One region of the Rhizobium sp. P28RR-XV genome, then DNA from elsewhere that is predicted to be linked to it. Evidence: riboswitches for the same ligand, from Rfam matches in the RefSeq annotation. Region 1 holds a riboswitch; each other region holds the start of a gene.
What was found. Region 1 has a riboswitch for cobalamin ahead of cobU (bifunctional adenosylcobinamide kinase/adenosylcobinamide-phosphate guanylyltransferase). Riboswitches for the same ligand answer to the same signal wherever they lie in the genome.
Positions count from the first base shown of each region.

Region 2: another riboswitch for cobalamin. It lies ahead of HGP12_RS09195 (ABC transporter substrate-binding protein); the one in region 1 lies ahead of cobU (bifunctional adenosylcobinamide kinase/adenosylcobinamide-phosphate guanylyltransferase).
Region 3: another riboswitch for cobalamin. It lies ahead of HGP12_RS20805 (SRPBCC family protein); the one in region 1 lies ahead of cobU (bifunctional adenosylcobinamide kinase/adenosylcobinamide-phosphate guanylyltransferase).

Region 1 covers NZ_JABAIG010000001.1:170,185-176,027, reverse strand. The annotation lists gene cobN (cobaltochelatase subunit CobN) at 1-1,465, opposite strand, end outside; gene cobW (cobalamin biosynthesis protein CobW) at 1,475-2,524, opposite strand; gene cobU (bifunctional adenosylcobinamide kinase/adenosylcobinamide-phosphate guanylyltransferase) at 2,530-3,054, opposite strand; cobalamin riboswitch at 3,196-3,595, opposite strand; gene HGP12_RS00835 (chloride channel protein) at 3,776-5,572, shown strand; gene HGP12_RS00830 (cobyric acid synthase) at 5,594-5,843, opposite strand, start outside.
Region 2 covers NZ_JABAIG010000003.1:494,284-500,126, reverse strand. The annotation lists gene HGP12_RS09205 (ABC transporter ATP-binding protein) at 1-695, opposite strand, end outside; gene HGP12_RS09200 (FecCD family ABC transporter permease) at 692-1,729, opposite strand; gene HGP12_RS09195 (ABC transporter substrate-binding protein) at 1,732-2,748, opposite strand; cobalamin riboswitch at 2,912-3,168, opposite strand; gene HGP12_RS09190 (GGDEF domain-containing protein) at 3,250-4,344, opposite strand; gene HGP12_RS09185 (patatin-like phospholipase family protein) at 4,836-5,843, opposite strand, start outside.
Region 3 covers NZ_JABAIG010000009.1:306,576-312,418, forward strand. The annotation lists gene HGP12_RS20790 (FAD-binding oxidoreductase) at 1-765, opposite strand, end outside; gene HGP12_RS20795 (L-threonylcarbamoyladenylate synthase) at 785-1,759, opposite strand; gene HGP12_RS20800 (DUF6656 family protein) at 1,818-2,435, opposite strand; cobalamin riboswitch at 2,785-2,989, shown strand; gene HGP12_RS20805 (SRPBCC family protein) at 3,086-4,330, shown strand; gene HGP12_RS20810 (hybrid-cluster NAD(P)-dependent oxidoreductase) at 4,333-5,421, shown strand; gene HGP12_RS20815 (glycoside hydrolase family 25 protein) at 5,522-5,843, opposite strand, start outside.

The DNA of each region.
Region 1 (5,843 bases):
GGTCCGCCTCCGGATCGCCCCAGCGACCCGTAATCTCATCCTGAATCTGTTTGGGAAGCGACGAGAAGAAATCCTTGTAGTCGTTGAAGGAAAGCCTCTCGCGAACTACGCGGCTGTCATGACCCGAATTCGTGGGGCCTTCCGCCAAATGCCGCATCAGCATATCGCCATTGATGGGCAGATCAGCAACGCCATAGCCGGCCGCCCGCATTGCCTTCAGCACTTCAATCGTACCGGCGGGAGTATCGAGCCCGACGCCATTGCCCAGGCGCCCATCCCGATTGGGATAATTCGCCATGATCAGCGCGACACGGCGACCGCGAGGCGGCGTATTGCGCAGCCGCGCCCAGTTCGCAGCAAGCCGCGCCGTATAGCGCATGCGATCCTCGAGCGGTTCGCTGGCGACGATGTTGGCCTCGACCCGTTCGTCATAGCGGGCTGCAGCCTTGAAGGACACGGCGCGGGCAAGGACGCGCCCATCGACTTCAGGCAATGCGACGTTCATACCGAGATCGCGCGCCGAAAGCCCCTGTGAGGATGCCTCCCAGGCCTCTTTCGCCGAAGCGGAGAAGATGGCCTGAAGGACGACGGCTTCCCCCGTTTCCAGAACCGTCGCCTGACGATCGGCCCCCGGCGCCGAAACGGCAAAGCCCGTGGAATTGATCACCACGCCGGGCTTCAGCTCGGTAAACACGCTTTCGAGAATACCAACCGACACGGCATCCTTGAGACTATAGGCAAAAACCGGCAGCGGCCGCATGCCCTCGGCAATGAGAGCCTGTATCATGGCTTCGACAGGCTTCGTTTCGCCACTTTGGACCAGCGCGCGATAGAAGGAAATCGCAACTGTCGGGGGTTCGAGCCCCTGCGGGACCGCCATCTCTCCCCCGGAAACTTTCCTCCACTCCCCAACACCGATCACGCCCCTGCCCGGCCACCAGATGCCGGCCTTCATCAAGGGCACCGCGGGCATCGGCTTTTCCACGCCCGACAGCATCGCCTCGGCATAGGCAAGAAATGCCCTGGAATTCGTCCCCCCACCCTCGATCAGATAGGACCAGAGCGCATTGAGATCATCGAGCGCGACATTGGAGAATGGCGTCAGGCCGGGATCGGGTTTCGAGTCTCCCGGCAGCACTGCGATCAATGCGCCCTGGCGCGCCGCACAGGCATGCAGCGCCTCCAGCGCATAGTGAAAGTAGCTCGCACCTCCCAGCGCCCGCACGATGACGAGCTTCGCATGCCGAACCGTCCTCTCGATATAGGTATCGACGGACATCGGGTGCTTGAGGCTCATCAGGCTCGCAAGCCGAAGGGAGCGGCCGCCCTCGCCGTGCGCTGCGGCAATCGCCGCAAGCTCGGTGTCGGCGGCCGACAGAAAGAGAATGTCAGCCGGCGATTGGCCGAGGTCGATCGCCTCTTCGCCGTCGCTGATCGTTCCCTTCTGAGCTAGGAGGAGATGCATGGACTTGCCTTAGACCAACGCTTCGATCGCCTTGCGTACGATCGTCTCGTCCATCTCGTGCAGGCCGATCACCACAAGTCTGGTCGCACGCGCTTCACCCGGTGTCCATGCACGGTCGAAATAAGTGTCGATGCGGCTGCCGACAGCCTGCACCTGCAGGCGCATGGGCTTGCCCGGAACGTCGCCGAAGCCCTTGAGGCGCAGCACGTCATGTTCCGCGATCACGCCCTTCAGCGCATCGATGAAGGCGGCCGGATCGGCAATCGGGCCGAGCTCGACGACGAAGCTGTCGAACTCGTCATGATCGTGCGGCGTGCCGTCCTCATGCTCCAGCTCGTGATGCGATTTGCGGTTGACGATATCGTCTTCGGTGCCGATGCCGAGGCCGAGCAGGATGGCGGCCGGCACATCGCCGTTCTTGGCTTCGATGATCGTCGGCTTGCGGGCGGTGCGCGAAGCAACCTCGGCGCGCACCCGGCCAAGACCAGCGACATCGATGAGATCGGTCTTGTTCAGCACGATCAGATCGGCGCAGGTCAACTGATCCTCGAACAGTTCCTCGATCGGGCTCTCGTGGTCGAGCGAGTCGTCCTCGACGCGGGCGGCTTCGACAGCATCGTGATCGTCGGCAAAGCGGCCAGCGGCAACGGCGGCGCTATCGACCACCGTGATGACGCCGTCGACGGTGACGTGGGTGCGGATATCGGGCCAGTTGAAGGCGGCGACCAGCGGCTGCGGCAGGGCAAGGCCCGACGTCTCGATAACGATGTGATCCGGGCGCGCATCGCGCTCCAAGAGCTTCGTCATCGTGGGGATGAAGTCGTCGGCGACGGTGCAGCAGATGCAGCCGTTGGTCAGCTCGATGATATCGTCTTCGGTGCAGTTCTCCGCGCCGCAGCCCTTGAGCACGTCGCCATCGACGCCGAGATCGCCGAATTCGTTGATGATCAGCGCGATCTTCTTGCCGCCGGCATTCTGCAGGAGGTTGCGGATCATCGTCGTCTTGCCGGCCCCGAGAAAGCCGGTGATGACGGTGGCGGGAATCTTTTCCTGGTTCATATGGATCAGCCCTTCATTTTCAGCGGCAAGCCCGCTGCGATAAAATAAACTTCGGCACTTGCCGCCGCGACCATCTGGTGCAGGCGGCCGGCATGATCGCGAAATTCGCGAGCCATGCGATTTTCAGGCACGATTCCAAGGCCGACCTCGTTGGATACGAGAACGAGCCGCGATCGCGCCTTCGGCAGGAATTCCGTAAGAGCGGTGAACTCCGCCGTCATATCACGCTCCGCCATCATCAGATTGGTCACCCAAAGCGTCAGGCAGTCGACAAGCACCGCGCGCCCTTCGGCGTCGATTGCGGCGAGCCGCGCAACGAGATCGATCGGCTCCTCATGCGTCTGCCATAGATCGCCGCGGTCGGCACGATGCTGGGCGATGCGCTCGCGCATCTCATTATCCCACGCCTGCCCCGTCGCCACATAGTGACGCTCAAGACCGGTATCCAAAACCAGAGATTCGGCGAATCGGGATTTACCGGAACGCGCGCCCCCAAGGACGAAGACAGCTCGGGAGGCCGAAGAGGACATGCGTTATTCCTGCTCCCGCAAAACAGCGAGGCTCGACATCATGAAGCCGATACCGGAAAGCAGGCGTCTACACGCCGAAAACTCGTCTTGTGCCATGACAACCTCCGTGCTGGCAGCGGAACTGGCGTTCCTGGAATGGGCTCTGCGCCCGGCACGCATGGCAGGTCTCCTGGCTCGCGGATAAGGCGCCGCGACGGGGGCGGACCGAAATCGGTCGCCCCCGATCGTGCGCCAGCGGGTCTTCCTCGCCTTCCCGGCAATGCATCATGAAAAGGCGGACGATTCGTAGAATTGGAGGCGTCCAGCCCCGGTTGATCATGATGCCACACCAGTGGCTTTTCCGGCTTTACGCTGCCCCGCCTCGTTCGCCCCATGCGAACCATCGACGGAATATACCCCAAACCGAACGAAAGACCCTGACCGCTCTACAGTCGCGGGGTCGGCTGTGATGAGAACGCCCGGATTGGGTCCGTCCCTTCACATTCCCTTTTCATCCCATGCGACAGATCGCCGCTCGGGAACCATACGTTATGCCGGCAATGATTAGGCTTTCACCGAGTTCAAGTCAATGAAGGGCATGGATGCGACGCCCAGCGTCCCGATTGCGAAATCGACCCGATATTCCCGCAAAATCAGCGGCTTTTTTGCCGCATTTCTTTGATGTTAGAAGTCTATAGAGGGTAAGCTCTCATATTCGAATAAAACATATCGTTCGTTTCCCATGTTGCAGAAATTCCAACCACGCCGCCTCGGCGTCTTCTCGGCCCTATTCGATCTCGGTCGGTTCAGGGCATTGCTGCGCCGTGGCGAATCGGGACTTGTTTTCGCCGGCGCGCTGGTGGGAATAGTCTCCGGCTGCGCCGTGACGGCGATGAGCTTCGTCTCGCGCAAGCTTCACAGCCTCATCTACGGCATCACCGACTATGAGCGCCTGAGTTCGGCGGCGGTGGCGATTCCCGACAAATCGGTGCTGTTCATCGCGCCGATCGCCGGCGGCATCATCCTCGGTATCCTGCTCTATATATTGTCGCGCACACGCAAGAAGCCGATGGTCGACCCGATCGAAGCCAATGCGCTGCACGGCGGCCGGATGTCGCTCACCGATAGTATCCTCGTCGCCGTACAGAACCTGATCTCGAATGGATTCGGTGCCTCCGTCGGGCTCGAGGCCGGTTACACCCAGCTTGCGGCCGGCATCGCCTCCAAATTCGGCTACAAGATGCAGATGCGCCGCGCGGACCTGCGCATGCTCGTCGGCTGCGGCGCCGCCGGCGCCATTGCCGCCGCCTTCAATGCGCCGCTCACCGGCGCCTTTTACGCCTTCGAGCTGATCATCGGCACCTACTCCATCCTGACGCTGACGCCTGTCGTCGTCTCGGCATTGATATCGACGATGATCGCGAGGCTGCTCGCCGGCGATGACTTCGCCATCGATATCGGCCATATCGGCTCGATCGCCCCCGCCGACTATCTGCCGGCAGTTTTGCTCGGCGCCTTCTGCGCCGGTGTCGGCATCCTGATCATGCAGGGCGTCGCCTGGACCGAGGAGCTCGCGCGCAAGAGTTCCATCGCGCCGTCCTTCCGCCCAGCGCTCGGAGGCCTTGTCGTCGGCACACTGGCACTGATCTCCCCGCAGGTTTTGTCGGCGGGGCACGGCGCCCTGCATCTCAACCTGTCGACGGATGTGACTATCGGGGCGTTGGTCGGGCTGTTCCTCCTCAAATCGCTGGCCTCCGCAGTCTCGATCGGCTCCGGCTTCAGAGGCGGTCTTTTCTTCGCATCTCTGTTCATGGGTGCTCTTCTCGGCAAAATCTTCGCCTATTGCGCCCCCTATTTCGATCACAACACGCTGACGCCGGCCGTCTACGCCGTGGTCGGCATGAGTTCGCTGGCCGTCGCGATCATCGGCGGCCCGCTGACGATGACGTTCCTGGCGCTGGAGATTACCGGCGACTTCCCGATCACCGCCCTGGTGCTGGCCGCCGTCATCACATCGTCGCTCGTGGTCCGCACCACCTTCGGCTACTCCTTCGCCACATGGCGCTTCCACCTGCGCGGCGAGAGCATCCGCAGCGCCCACGACGTCGGCTGGATCCGCAATCTCACGGTCGCCCGCATGATGCGCCCCGACGTGCATACGGGAAGCATCGACATGAGCATCGAGGAGTTCCGCAAGAACTTTCCGATCGGCTCGGCCCAGCGCGTCATCCTGATCGACAAGAACAATAAATATTCGGGAATGGTCTTCGTGCCCGACGTCTATGCGAGCCCGGTCGAGAAGGACGACGAGGAACACGGGCTTTCCGATTTCATCCAGCTGCGCAACGAATTCCTGCAGCCGCAGATGAACGCCAAGCAAGCGGCCGCCATGTTCGACCAGACCAAGAGTGAAGCGCTCGTCGTCGTCAACGATCTGATCGAACGCAGGGTGATCGGTCTGCTGACCGAAAGCTATACGCTGCGGCGCTACAGCGAGGAACTCGACCGCCGCCGCCGGGAAGTCTCGGGTGAACTCTAAAGCAAGTCGCTGACCGGGGTTTTATCGAACCAGGCTATCGAGCCAGGCAGGGTCGAGCACACTCTCCAATTCCCCGGCAATGTCGTCCAGCGCCGCATCGACGCCGGCGCGATAGTCCGTGCGCTCGCCGGCAAGGCCAAAGCTTGCAAGCAGCTTTGCCCGATAGGCATCGCTGCCGAAGAGGCCGTGCAGATAGGTGCCCATGACGCGACCATCAGGCGATATCGCCCCATCGGGCCGACCGTCGATGACAGCCGAAGGCCGCTCGCAG
Region 2 (5,843 bases), on a different contig from region 1:
AAAACCCGTTCGATCAATTCCGGCGTCAGCACCTCATCCGGTGCACCGGCTGCGACGACCTCGCCATTTTGGAGTACCGCCAGACTGTCGCAGAACATGGCCGCCAGATTGAGATCATGCAGCGCGACGATCGACGTCACATCAAGCCTGGAGACGAGGCCGAGAATGTCGAGCTGATGCTGGATATCAAGGTGATTTGTGGGCTCGTCGAGCAGCAGTTCGCTCGGGGTCTGCGCAAGGGCTCTCGCGATATGGACACGCTGACGTTCGCCGCCGGAGAGTGTCTGCCATAGTTGCCCGGCGCGGCCTTGCATGCCGACGCGGACGAGCGCATCGGAAACCGCCGCATCGTCGTGAGCGCTCCAGGATGACAGGGGCCCCCGATGCGGCGTACGGCCGAGGCGAACGACGTCCATCACGGTGACCTGGGTATCGGTCGTCGCCTGCTGTTCGACGAGCGCGATACGGCGGGCGATGTCGCCGCGCGAAATCGAGGCGATATCGCTACCGCCGAGCCGGATGACCCCGCTCTTGACCTTCCTCAACCGGCAGATCAGCCGCAGGAGACTGGATTTGCCCGAGCCGTTCGGCCCGAGAAGGCCGAGAACCTTGCCCTTTTCCACCGCCAGGCTGATGCCGTTGACGATCAAGGTATTGCCGGCCGCGAAGGTCACCGTGTCCACAGCGATGCTCATGCCGTCCTCCGGGCGCGATAGAGAATGATGGCGAAGGCGGGAGCCCCGAACAGGGCGGTGACCACGCCGATCGGCAGGATCTGCTGGGGAATGATGACCCTGGAGATGATATCGGCGCCGACCATGAAAATGGCGCCGGCAAGGGCTGCCGCCGGCAGCAGCCGGTCATGGCTTGGCCCTACGACGAAACGGGCGGCATGCGGGATGACGAGCCCGACGAAGCCGATCGAGCCGACGATGCTGACGACGGCGGCCGTCATGAAGGCCGTAACGCCAAGCAGGACGATCTGCGCGCGTCGCACCGCGATCCCCAAAGAGGCGGCCGCATCCGTGCCGAAGATGAAGGCATCGAGCACGCGGACATGCGCCATGCAGACGGCAAAGCCGAGAATGGCGACCGGCCCCGAAAGATAGACGTCCGGCCAGCGCACGCCGCTCAGCGAACCGAGCAGCCAGAACATCACGCCCCTCGCCTGCTCGGCATTGGCCGACGTGGTGACGATATAGGAGGTCAGCGCGTTGAAAAGCTGCGAGCCGGCAACACCGCACAGGATGATCCGCTCGCTCGTGCCGCCGACACCCGTCGCGAGCAGGCCGACGAACAGGAAAGCAACGATCGCACCCAGGAACGCTCCGCCGGAAAGCCCGAGAACGCCGTAGCCGAGCCCGAGGATCATGATACAGACCGCACCGGTCGAGGCACCCGCCGAAATGCCGAGCACATAGGGTTCGGCAAGCGGATTGCGCAACAGGGCCTGCAGGATCACGCCGCTCAATGCCAGGGAGGCGCCAGCGCTGGCGGCGACGAGCGCCCGGCTCAGGCGATAGTCCCAGACGATGCCCTGGTGAATCCGGCTCAGTTCGAAGCTCGTTCCGAACAGCCGGTTCGATACCGCCTTTGCGGTTGTCGACAACGGGATGGAAATCTCGCCGATCGACACCGCAAGGCTGATCATGAAGGCCAGAATCACGATGGCAGCCAGGGCAAGCGCCGGCAGCATCCACCATGGCCGTCGTTCTGCAGCAAGACGCATCTTCACCGCGCCAGGCCGAAGGACTTAATGCCCTTGGCCAGGATTTCGATGCCGTCGATGGTCCGAACGGTCGGGTTCATCGACTGGGCATCCATCAGAACGAAATGCTTGTTCTTGACGGCATCGAGCTGGCTGGTGACCGGATCCTTCTCGAGGAAATCGACCTTGACCTTCGGATCGTCGGCGGCATAGCGGCGGCGATCCATGGTGGCGATGACGATCACGGCCGGATTGGCCTGCATAATCGTCTCCCATCCGACCAGCGGCCATTCTTCCTCGGTCGTCACGACATTCCTGGCGCCGAGCGTCTTCAGGATATAGGCCGGCGCGCTGTTCTTGCCCGCGATGAAGGCGTCGCCATTGACTTCCTTGCTGGAGAACCAGAACACGATGGGAAGATCCTTGGTCCCTGCGCCTGAAATCGAGGCGACCGCATCCACTTCGCGCTTCTTCAGGTCTGCGATCAAGGCATCGCCGCGATCCTTAACGTCGAAGATGTCCGCGAGTTCATCGATCTCCTGATAGATCAGGTCCATCGTGAACAGTTCCTTGCGCACGCCGTCGCCGCCATCGGCATTGACCTTGGCGACGCAATCGGTCGGCGCGATATAGGTATTGATGCTCAGTTCGGAAAACTGCTCGCGCTTGCCGACGGAGCCCTGCGGACCGAAATGCCACTCGAATTCGGCCATGACCAGATCCGGCTCCTTGCCGACGACCGACTCAAAGCTCGGATCATTATCGGCAAGCCGCGGGATCTTGCCGTTGGCTTCGGCATATTGCGGCAGAACAGGGCCGACCCAGACGGCCGTTCCGGCGATCTTGTCGGCAAGGCCGAGCGAGAAGAGGATCTCGGTCATGCCCTGCCCGATCGAGACGATCCTGGCCGGGGCCTTCTGGAAGGTGACCTTCTGGCCACAATTATCGATGGTGAGGGGATATTGTGTCGCGGCAAAACCGGAAGCGGCAAACCCGCTCAGGCCGAGTGCAAATGTAATGGTCGTCAAAAAATGGCGCATGAACGATCTCGATAGGAGGGAAACTGGGCGGTATCAGCGCGATCGCGCTCAAAAAGACCGCCGCCGGTTGCGAGGATCCCAATCAAGACCGATAGATGTCTGAAAGTGTCGAAGGCTCAGGTCAATCATTCTCTCTGTCCCTTCCGGGCATCCCCGCCCGGCTGATTGGATCGTGATCGACGGCAGGTCTCCTGGCTCGCGGATATCTGACGATCATCTGCCTTCCCGCAAGCATGCTTGCAGTGGCATGGCTCAATGCCCTCGGAGGGAACCAGCAGGTTGGTCACTCCGGGATGATCGGCAATCCGCTTACAGTTGCGGGGGCAGCCACGGTCTAGGTCCCTTTTGGGTCGTCCTCACCGTGTTCCCTATTAATCCCCTCGGAGTCTTCCTTGGGGAACCGTCGCGTCCAGTTATGCTGGATGGCCCCTTCCCGTCAAGGACGCATGGATGCGATAAAGTAAGTGAGCGCAATCCCACAGCCCGCATCCATATAGCTGGCTAAGCGGCCTCGGCCAATTCCACGCGATTTCGCCCGCCGGCCTTGGCGCGATAAAGCGCCTTGTCTGCAGCCTCCAGCACATGCTTGAAGTCGGCCGTCGGCTCGTGGGAGCAGGCAATACCGATGCTGACCGTGACGCGGATGCTCTCCTGCTCGAACATCAGGATTGTCGCCTCGATATCCTTGCGGATTTTCTCCGCAACGGCGGTGGCGGCCTTAACATCGGTGTTCGGCAGCAGAACGACGATCTCTTCGCCGCCATAGCGCGCAGCAATGTCGGTCCTTCGGACAGTCTGCCGGATCACGTCCGCGACCCGCGCCAGGACCGTATCGCCGAAGGAATGACCCCAGCTGTCGTTGATCTTCTTGAAGTGATCGATATCGAGCATGATGATCGAAAACGGGACGCGCCTGATGCCGGCCTCCTTGCTGCAACGGTCGCCTTCCCGCTGCAGGACACGGCGATTGGGCAGCTTCGTCAGCGGATCGAGGCTTGCCTCGCTCTCGAGCGCGCGCTGGATGCCGATGCGATATTGCTCCCGCTCCAGCAGGTCCGAGAGAAGAAAGACACCGACTATATTGACGATCGTGACCGGAAGCGTTGCCGAGAGGAGAAGCTCGCGCGCGACCGCCCACGGCAGAAAGACGAGAACCACGAGCGATGTGCAGGTCGCCAGACCGAACAGCGCCGATCGCCTCCACCCCGTGCCGATCCACTGCCGCGGCAGGAGGCTGAGGACATAGCCCGCAAGCGCGACGATCAGGATCCCGGCAACGCCGCCGACGGCACCCATGCCGCCGACCAAGAAACGGAACAGGCCCATCATAACAGCCGCGACAATGGTCCCCAGGGGGCCGCCATAGACCGGCGTCAGGACGAGCAGGATCGAGCGGCCGTCCTGGATGACGCCCGGCATCCACTGGATCGGATCAGCCATCGACAGGATGCCGACCACGCCGAACAGCAATCCGACCGCAACCGATTTCAAAACGCCGCGATCGACGATCCGGATGACCCAGGAATAGGCGTAGACGATGATGGCCACCTGCCCCAGGACGCGTACCAGCGAAGGCAAATGCATTTCAATTCCCATGGCTATCCCCAATCTGCCCGAGGAGCCCCATCAATGGTACGCACCGGCCATAGTCTAAGTCAGCGCAGGATACCACGCGATCTCTATAAAATGGTTTACCGAGTCTCTCGCTCCCTGAGCGCGACGGGACGTCGCTGGAGGCGGGACAGGGGATCGAGTGCGGACCGGGGATGATGATCATTATCGTAATTGAACTTCGAAATTGATGCGTAGCGATGCCGTGGTGTCGGATACCGCAATCCGAGGAATTGCGCACTCAGGATCTTCGGGAGGTTATAAAATATCGAGGGAGCCTGTGGATCGCTCCTGCACGGAGCATGAATAATGGGCGCTATCTGGCGCGCCGTGCGGAGTGGTCAAGTGCGGTCGGGCAATTTCCCGCTTTGCGCCGTGACGATCGATGCAAAGACAGTGGTTTCAGGCTCGACCTTCCGCACACGACCCTTGAGCAGTTCAGCTCTTCCTGGGCTTGCTCGAATGCCGATCACCCGTCATGCCAATGGTCTTTTCGGGAAGGGCCAGGCCGGAGCCATCTGTCGCAGTGACCCATGATAGTTTGCGCGAACGCTTCGATCGCAGATCGCATATCCCCAATTCACCAGCTTCTCCGATACGTCGTCGCCGAGAGCGCTCAGCCGGGTCGGTGCGCTGGAGAGAGCCGCAACCTTCTTCGGTGAGCATGGCAGTGCCCCTTCCGGCGCGAGTTTGGAGGGGTCGGTGTCGATACCCCAATAGGAGCCGAAACGGCCGTATCCTTGGGCGACGACCAGCGATGCTTCATCGCTCAGTGCCCCGGCCGCCTTGAAGCGGCCGATGAGATCGCGGCGGCGCAGCGCTCTTACCTGGTTGTCGGTGACATCCAGAATCCGGCGCAGCTGACTGACCCAATTGCGGCAAAGGCCGGAATTTCGAGCAAAGGGCGCGCCGCCATCGCTGACGAAAAGAGTTGCGAAGCGCTTTACCAGCGGCTCGATCCCATGATTGTCGTAGACGCCTCCGTCGGTGAGAATGACAGCCTTGCGAAAATCGCGGATTGCCGGGATCGGTTTGGACGGCGCCGTCGGCCAATCCTGAAAGCTGCCGTCCGAAAACTTGAGCACCAGCGGCGACAGAATGGGAGGAAAGGCCGAAGAGGCGGCCACCGCCTGCGCCAACGGAAAATCCGGACGGTCGATCCGCCCGACGATGTAGTCACCGGCATAGGCCTTGCCAAAGCGCCAGAGTACGCCGGTCTGCAGGTTCGTCGCGCAGAATATGAACTGCGGCTGCTCGGGCAGATTCTGAAGGCTGCGACCCTGAAACAGATACTTGTCGTAGGATTTCGCGACCTGGCGTACGGCGGACGTTCCGGGCAGGAGCCCGATTACCGCGTCCATGATGTCGATCCTTGCCCGGGCAAAAGCGAGCATCGGACTGACGAAGACATCGTTCATATTGGCAAAATCAGCCTTGACGAGATCGGGCCAGACGCTCGCGAGCCAGCCGGTGGTGATCGAACC
Region 3 (5,843 bases), on a different contig from region 1:
GGTCAGTGCCGTGCCGCACAGGCTGGAGGCGTTCTTGAACAAGCTCAGCGCGTCATCGACCGATTGCAGGCCGGCAAAGGCGACCTGATGTCCGAGCGGTTGCGGAAAGAGCTTCAGCACCGCGCCGGTGATGACGCCGAGCGTGCCTTCGGCGCCGATGAAGAGATCGCGCAAATCATAGCCGGTATTGTCCTTCTTCAGCCGGCGCAATCCATTCCAGATTTCGCCCGTCGGCAGCACGACTTCGAGGCCGAGGCAGAGCTGGCGCATATTGCCATAGGCAAGAACGGCCGTGCCGCCGGCATTGGTGGAAAGATTGCCGGCGATGCGGCAGGAGCCTTCCGAGCCGAGCGAAAGCGGAAACATGCGGTCATGCTCCGCCACCGCCTTGTGGACATCGGCAAGAATGCAGCCGCCATCGACAACAATCGTATTGCCGACCGGATCGATGTCGCGCACCCGGTTCATGCGCTCCAGCGACAGGATGATATCGGAGCCTCCGTCGCGCGGTGTCTGGCCGCCGACAAGGCCGGTATTGCCGGTCTGCGGAACGATCGCCGCGCCGGTCTCGCTGGCAAGCTTGAGGATAGCGGAGACCTCCTCCACCGAACCGGGCTTTAGCAGCATGGGCGAAGCGCCGTGATAGAGCCCTCGATTTTCAACGAGATGCGGTGCGATCTCCGCCGGGCCCCGCACTGCATGTTTTTCGCCGACGATGGCGGCGAAGCGGTCAAGGAGGTCGGGAGAGGGGGCGGAGCTGCTCATGGCGTGTCCTTTACCGGATTTATTCTCTGGGCGCGGCGGCACGGCGCAGCCGATCGTTGATGGCCTCGCCGAGGCCCTCGTCGGGAATATGCGAAAAGGCAATGGTCGCAGCACCCGTAGCATCGGCGCGCTTCATGAAGTCGAAAAGGTTTGCGGCGGCCTCCGAAAGGTCGCCAGTGGCGCTCAGGTCCAGCACGGCGACGGCTTTATCGATGCCGGCAATCTCGGGCGTCCCGAAGCGGATCAGCGTCTCGTTTGCGGAGACATCCGTCGCGTCGAGCCGCACGGCAGCCCCCGGTGCGTAATGCGAGGCAAGCATGCCGGGTGCCTCAATGGCGGCCGAAGCCTTCTTCCTGCGCTTCAGCGGCTTGCCCGCCACCCGCTCGATCTCGCTTGCCGCAAGGCCACCGGGCCGCAGGAGGCGCAACTCGCCGTCCTCGACCTTGACGATGGTCGACTCTACGCCAACGATCGAGGCCCCGGCGTCGAGGATGAGCGTGATCCGCTCCCCGAGATCGTCATCGACATGATCTGCGCTGGTGGCGCTGATCTTGCCCGACGTATTGGCGCTCGGCGCGGCAAGCGGCCTGTCGAAGGCGCGGATCAGCTCGCCGGCAAAGCCCTGGGGCACGCGGATGCCGACCGTGTCGAGCCCGGCGGTCGCCAGCGGATGGATACCGCTATCGGGTCTGAGCGGCAGAACCAGCGTCAGCGGGCCGGGCCAGAAGGCCTCCGCCAGCTTGCGCGAGACGAGATCGAAGACCGCGTAGCGTTCCGCCATGGCGAGATCGCTCATATGGCAGATCAGCGGGTTGAAGCGCGGCCGCCCCTTCGTCTCGTAGATCCGGGTAATGGCTGTGGGATTGGTGGCATCGGCGGCGAGACCGTAGACCGTCTCCGTCGGCAGACCGATCGGCAGCCCTTCGGCAAGCGTTACCGTCGCAACCTCTATCGCCGTTTGCGGATGTTCGAGAATATCTATGTGTCGTGCCATGGCCTGCCTACTTGCAGTTCAGGCCGTTCTTATGCTCTTCGAGTTTTCGGATCAATCGTCAAAGCTGGCGAATGATGTCGCGAAGCTGCTCGTTGCGCGCGCCGAGCAGGAGAACATTGCGGATGGCGATCTGCGGATCGTGAGTGTGGAACAGCACGCCGTTGCCGCGAATGTCGCGATTGATCGTCAGCTTCTTATCTTCCGCTTGCCTGTCCGGATGGATGGCAACGGCGAAATACATCCGCGAATATTTCAGGCTGATGTCTTCGAAGAAGTTTTCTTCCTGGCCGATTCGGGCAAAGAAGTTGGCGATATAGAAGGCCCAGTTCACTTCCTCATATCGTGCGAACTGGGTCCGCGCGGCGGTAACGTGACAATAGCCGAGATGCGGCGTGTCCTTCAGCGTGTGATGAAAAATGAGTTTCGGAAAGCGGATGGACTTGTGGAAATTGTTGAGCCGGTCATGGGTCTTTTCACCGGCGTCCCGCAGCTTCAGCGCCGTGCGCTCGGCCACCTGCTCATGGCTGAGGTATTCCCGCTCTTCCGCCAGCCAATGCGGCCTGTTGCGGTTGATGCGGCCGGTACGCAGGAATTCGCTGTACCCCGTCGTCGATACCGCTGGCGCCGGTTCGGGCTCGGCGGGCTTCCCAGCGTCGAAATATCTGAGTTTGGCCATGCCGGATCTCGCTATAAAACTCTCTGGGCGTCATGATGGATCATGGAGCTTGAGCCGAGCTTAATCGCGCCGGAGCGACGGCTCTCGATGGCGGCTCTGCCGTCGCTCTCCGCCGCCCAATCATTCCCCTGATTATCAGCCGTTCGCGGATCTGTCGCAATCAAGATAAAGCGCCATTGGCGGAATGCGCATGCGATGCGCGGGCCATCTCCCATGCAAGCGCCTAAGAGATTGAATTGTCTCTCCATATTGTAACGACAGGCAACCGTCCCATCGTCCGGTTCCGTCTGTCGTCAATTTCGAAGCCGATGTCGCATTGCAGCACAGCGGCCGATCGGGCCGAGGGATATGATGAAATCAATCTCAAGGTGCCGTCTGCTAGGGAGACGGAGAATTGGGAAGCCGGTCAAAATCCGGCGCTGCCCCCGCAACGGTAGTGGAGTAAGGCATGGCGAATAAAGCCACTGGGTCGATCGACCTGGGAAGGTGCCATGGGGCCCTGGAAACAGGGCCGCTCCAGAGCCCGGAAACCAGCCTTGGGCACATATGGTTTACTGACCGCGGCGGGCGGTCGGGGCATTGCTTTGGGCTGTCTTCAACCAGCCACGCATGTCCTGCGCCCGTTTCCTGGTACTGCGAAGGATAGGCAAATGGATATTGGCAGCAAAGTTCTGCGGCAATTGAAGAACCACCGGACAGGTTTGAGCCTGGAGCAACCGTTCTATACCGATCCGGACTACTTCAAGCTCGATATGGAGACGATCTACTATCGCGACTGGCTGTTTATCGGCCATGATTGCGAAGTGCCGCGCGCGGGCAATTATTTCACCGTCCAGATCGGCGACTATCCAGTCGTGATCGTCCGCGGCCGCGATCAGGTCATCCGCGCCTTTCACAATAGCTGTCGCCATCGTGGCTCGCGCGTCTGCACGACCGAGCGCGGCTCCTCGGCAAAGCTTGTCTGCCCCTATCATCAGTGGACCTACGAGCTCGACGGCTCTCTGCTCTTTGCCCGCCAGATGGCCGAGGATTTCGACAAGAGCCAGCATTCGCTGAAGCCGGTTCATTGCGAAAGCGTCGGCGGCTACATCTTCATTTGCCTCGCGCAGAACGCGCCGGATTTCAAGCCGGTTCGCGCCGCGATCGAACCTTACATGGCACCGCATCGCATCAGCGAAGCCAAGGTTGCCTTCCAGAGCACCATCATTGAGAAGGGGAACTGGAAGCTCGTCTGGGAAAACAACCGCGAATGCTACCATTGCGCGGCCAATCATCCCGAACTTTGCCGCACTTTCCCGGAAGCGCCGACCGTGACCGGCGTGCAGGGCGCGATGAACGACCCCGTCATCACCGAACACTGGCAGCGCTGCGAAGCGGCCGGCCTGCCGAGCGAGTTCAAGATCTCGCCGGATGGACAGTTCCGCGCCGCGCGCATGCCGCTGATCGAGGGGGCCGAGAGCTACACCATGTCCGGCCAGAACGCCGTCAGGCGGCCGCTTTCGCCGGATGTGACGATCAACGGCATCGGCACGATGCTGCTGTTCCATTACCCGACGACGTGGAACCACATCCTCGGCGACCATGCGATTTCCTTCCGCGTCCTGCCGATCAGCGCCGACGAAACCGCCGTCACCACGAAGTGGCTCGTCCACAAGGATGCCGTCGAGGGCGTCGACTACAATCTCGAGGAGCTGACGCACGTCTGGACCGAAACCAACGATCAGGACCGCCGCATCGTCGAGGAGAATGCCTTTGGTATCCGCTCGCCGGCCTATGAGCCCGGCCCCTATTCGGAAATCCATGAAGGCGGCGTCATGCAGTTCGTCGAATGGTACACGACGTTCATGATCAACCGGCTGCAAGGCGACCAGGCCAAGCTGTCGGCGGTTGCCTGAGCATGAATATGACCGTCTCCCTTCCGCACCGCCACCTCGACCAGATGCAGCCCTGGAGCGACAGGCAGCATCTGCTCGAATGCCTCTCGGCAACGCCCGAAGCGCCCGACGTGATGACCTTCACGTTCCGGTCCGACAAGGACAACTGGTTCCGCTATCTGCCGGGCCAGTTCGTGACGCTGGAGCTGCCGACGGCTCCGGAGCCGGTCATGCGCACCTATACGCTGTCGTCGACGCCATCGCGGCCCTTCTCGGTCGCCGTGACGGTGAAGGCACAGAAGGACAGCATCGGCACCCGCTGGATGTTCGAGAACCTGAAGCCGGGCATGCGCATCAAGGCGTTCGGTCCGCTCGGCGATTTCAGCCATATCCGTCATCCCGGCGAAAAATATCTGTTCGTCTCCGCCGGCTCCGGCATCACGCCGATGATGTCGATGACGCGCTACATGGCTGATACCGCACCGCTGTCGGATATTACCTTCGTCAATTGCTCGCGCGGCCCGGCCGACATCATCTTCCGGTCCGAGCTCGAATATCTCGCCCGTTTCATGCCGAACCTCAATCTCGGCTTGATCGTCGAGGGCTGTGGCCGCACCGATCTCTGGTCCGGATTGAAGGGCCGCATCGACAAGGCGAAGATCGGCCTGCTGGCGCCCGATTTCATGGATCGGACCATCTTCTGCTGCGGCCCGGAAGTCTTCATGGATGCCGTGCGCTCCATGCTGGAGGCGCATGGCTTCGACATGTCGCGCTACCATCAGGAGAGCTTCCAGCCGGCGAATGCGGCAACGCCGCTTGCGGAGGTTTCCGACGATGCATCGGGTGAGGCCGCAACGACGATCCGCTTCACCATGGCCGGCAAGGATGTCGTTTGCGCGGCGGGGCAGACCGTGCTTCAGGCCGCGCGAGGCGCCGGCGTTCGCATCGGCGCGGCCTGTGAGTCGGGGCTCTGCGGCACATGCCGGGTGATGAAGCTTTCGGGCGAAGTCGAGATGAGCCACAATGGCGGCATCCTCGATGACGAGATCGAAGAGGGCTATATCCTCGCCTGCTGCTCCCGTCCGAAGACGGATGTCCAGGTCGAGGCCTAAAGCATGTCGCGCAAAATTGCGCAGCGGTTTTGCGGTAACGACATGCGCAAAATCAAAGACCCAAAGCGCGAAAGGCGAATCTGAAAGATTACGGCGCGCTTTAAAAATCCTGGTAGTTCAGCTCGTTGATCTCGACCGGCTTCGATTGCGGCGTTGACGCCGTGACGACTGGGTCGACGTCGACCATGAGCGAAACCAGCGTTTGTCGCGGCCCGTTGCATGTCGGCGCCTGTGCGATCATCAGATCGGGCGCGGGCAGCGGCTTGGCCGGCAGGAGATCGCCCTGCGGCCAGACCTTCGCGAGCTGAACTTGCGTCATCGGCACGACATTGACGTCGATATCAGTGAGCGTGCCCGGCACGCGATAGGGACAGCTCTTTTCGGAGCAATTGTCCGAAGAAGCGAACTGCCAGATGGCATAG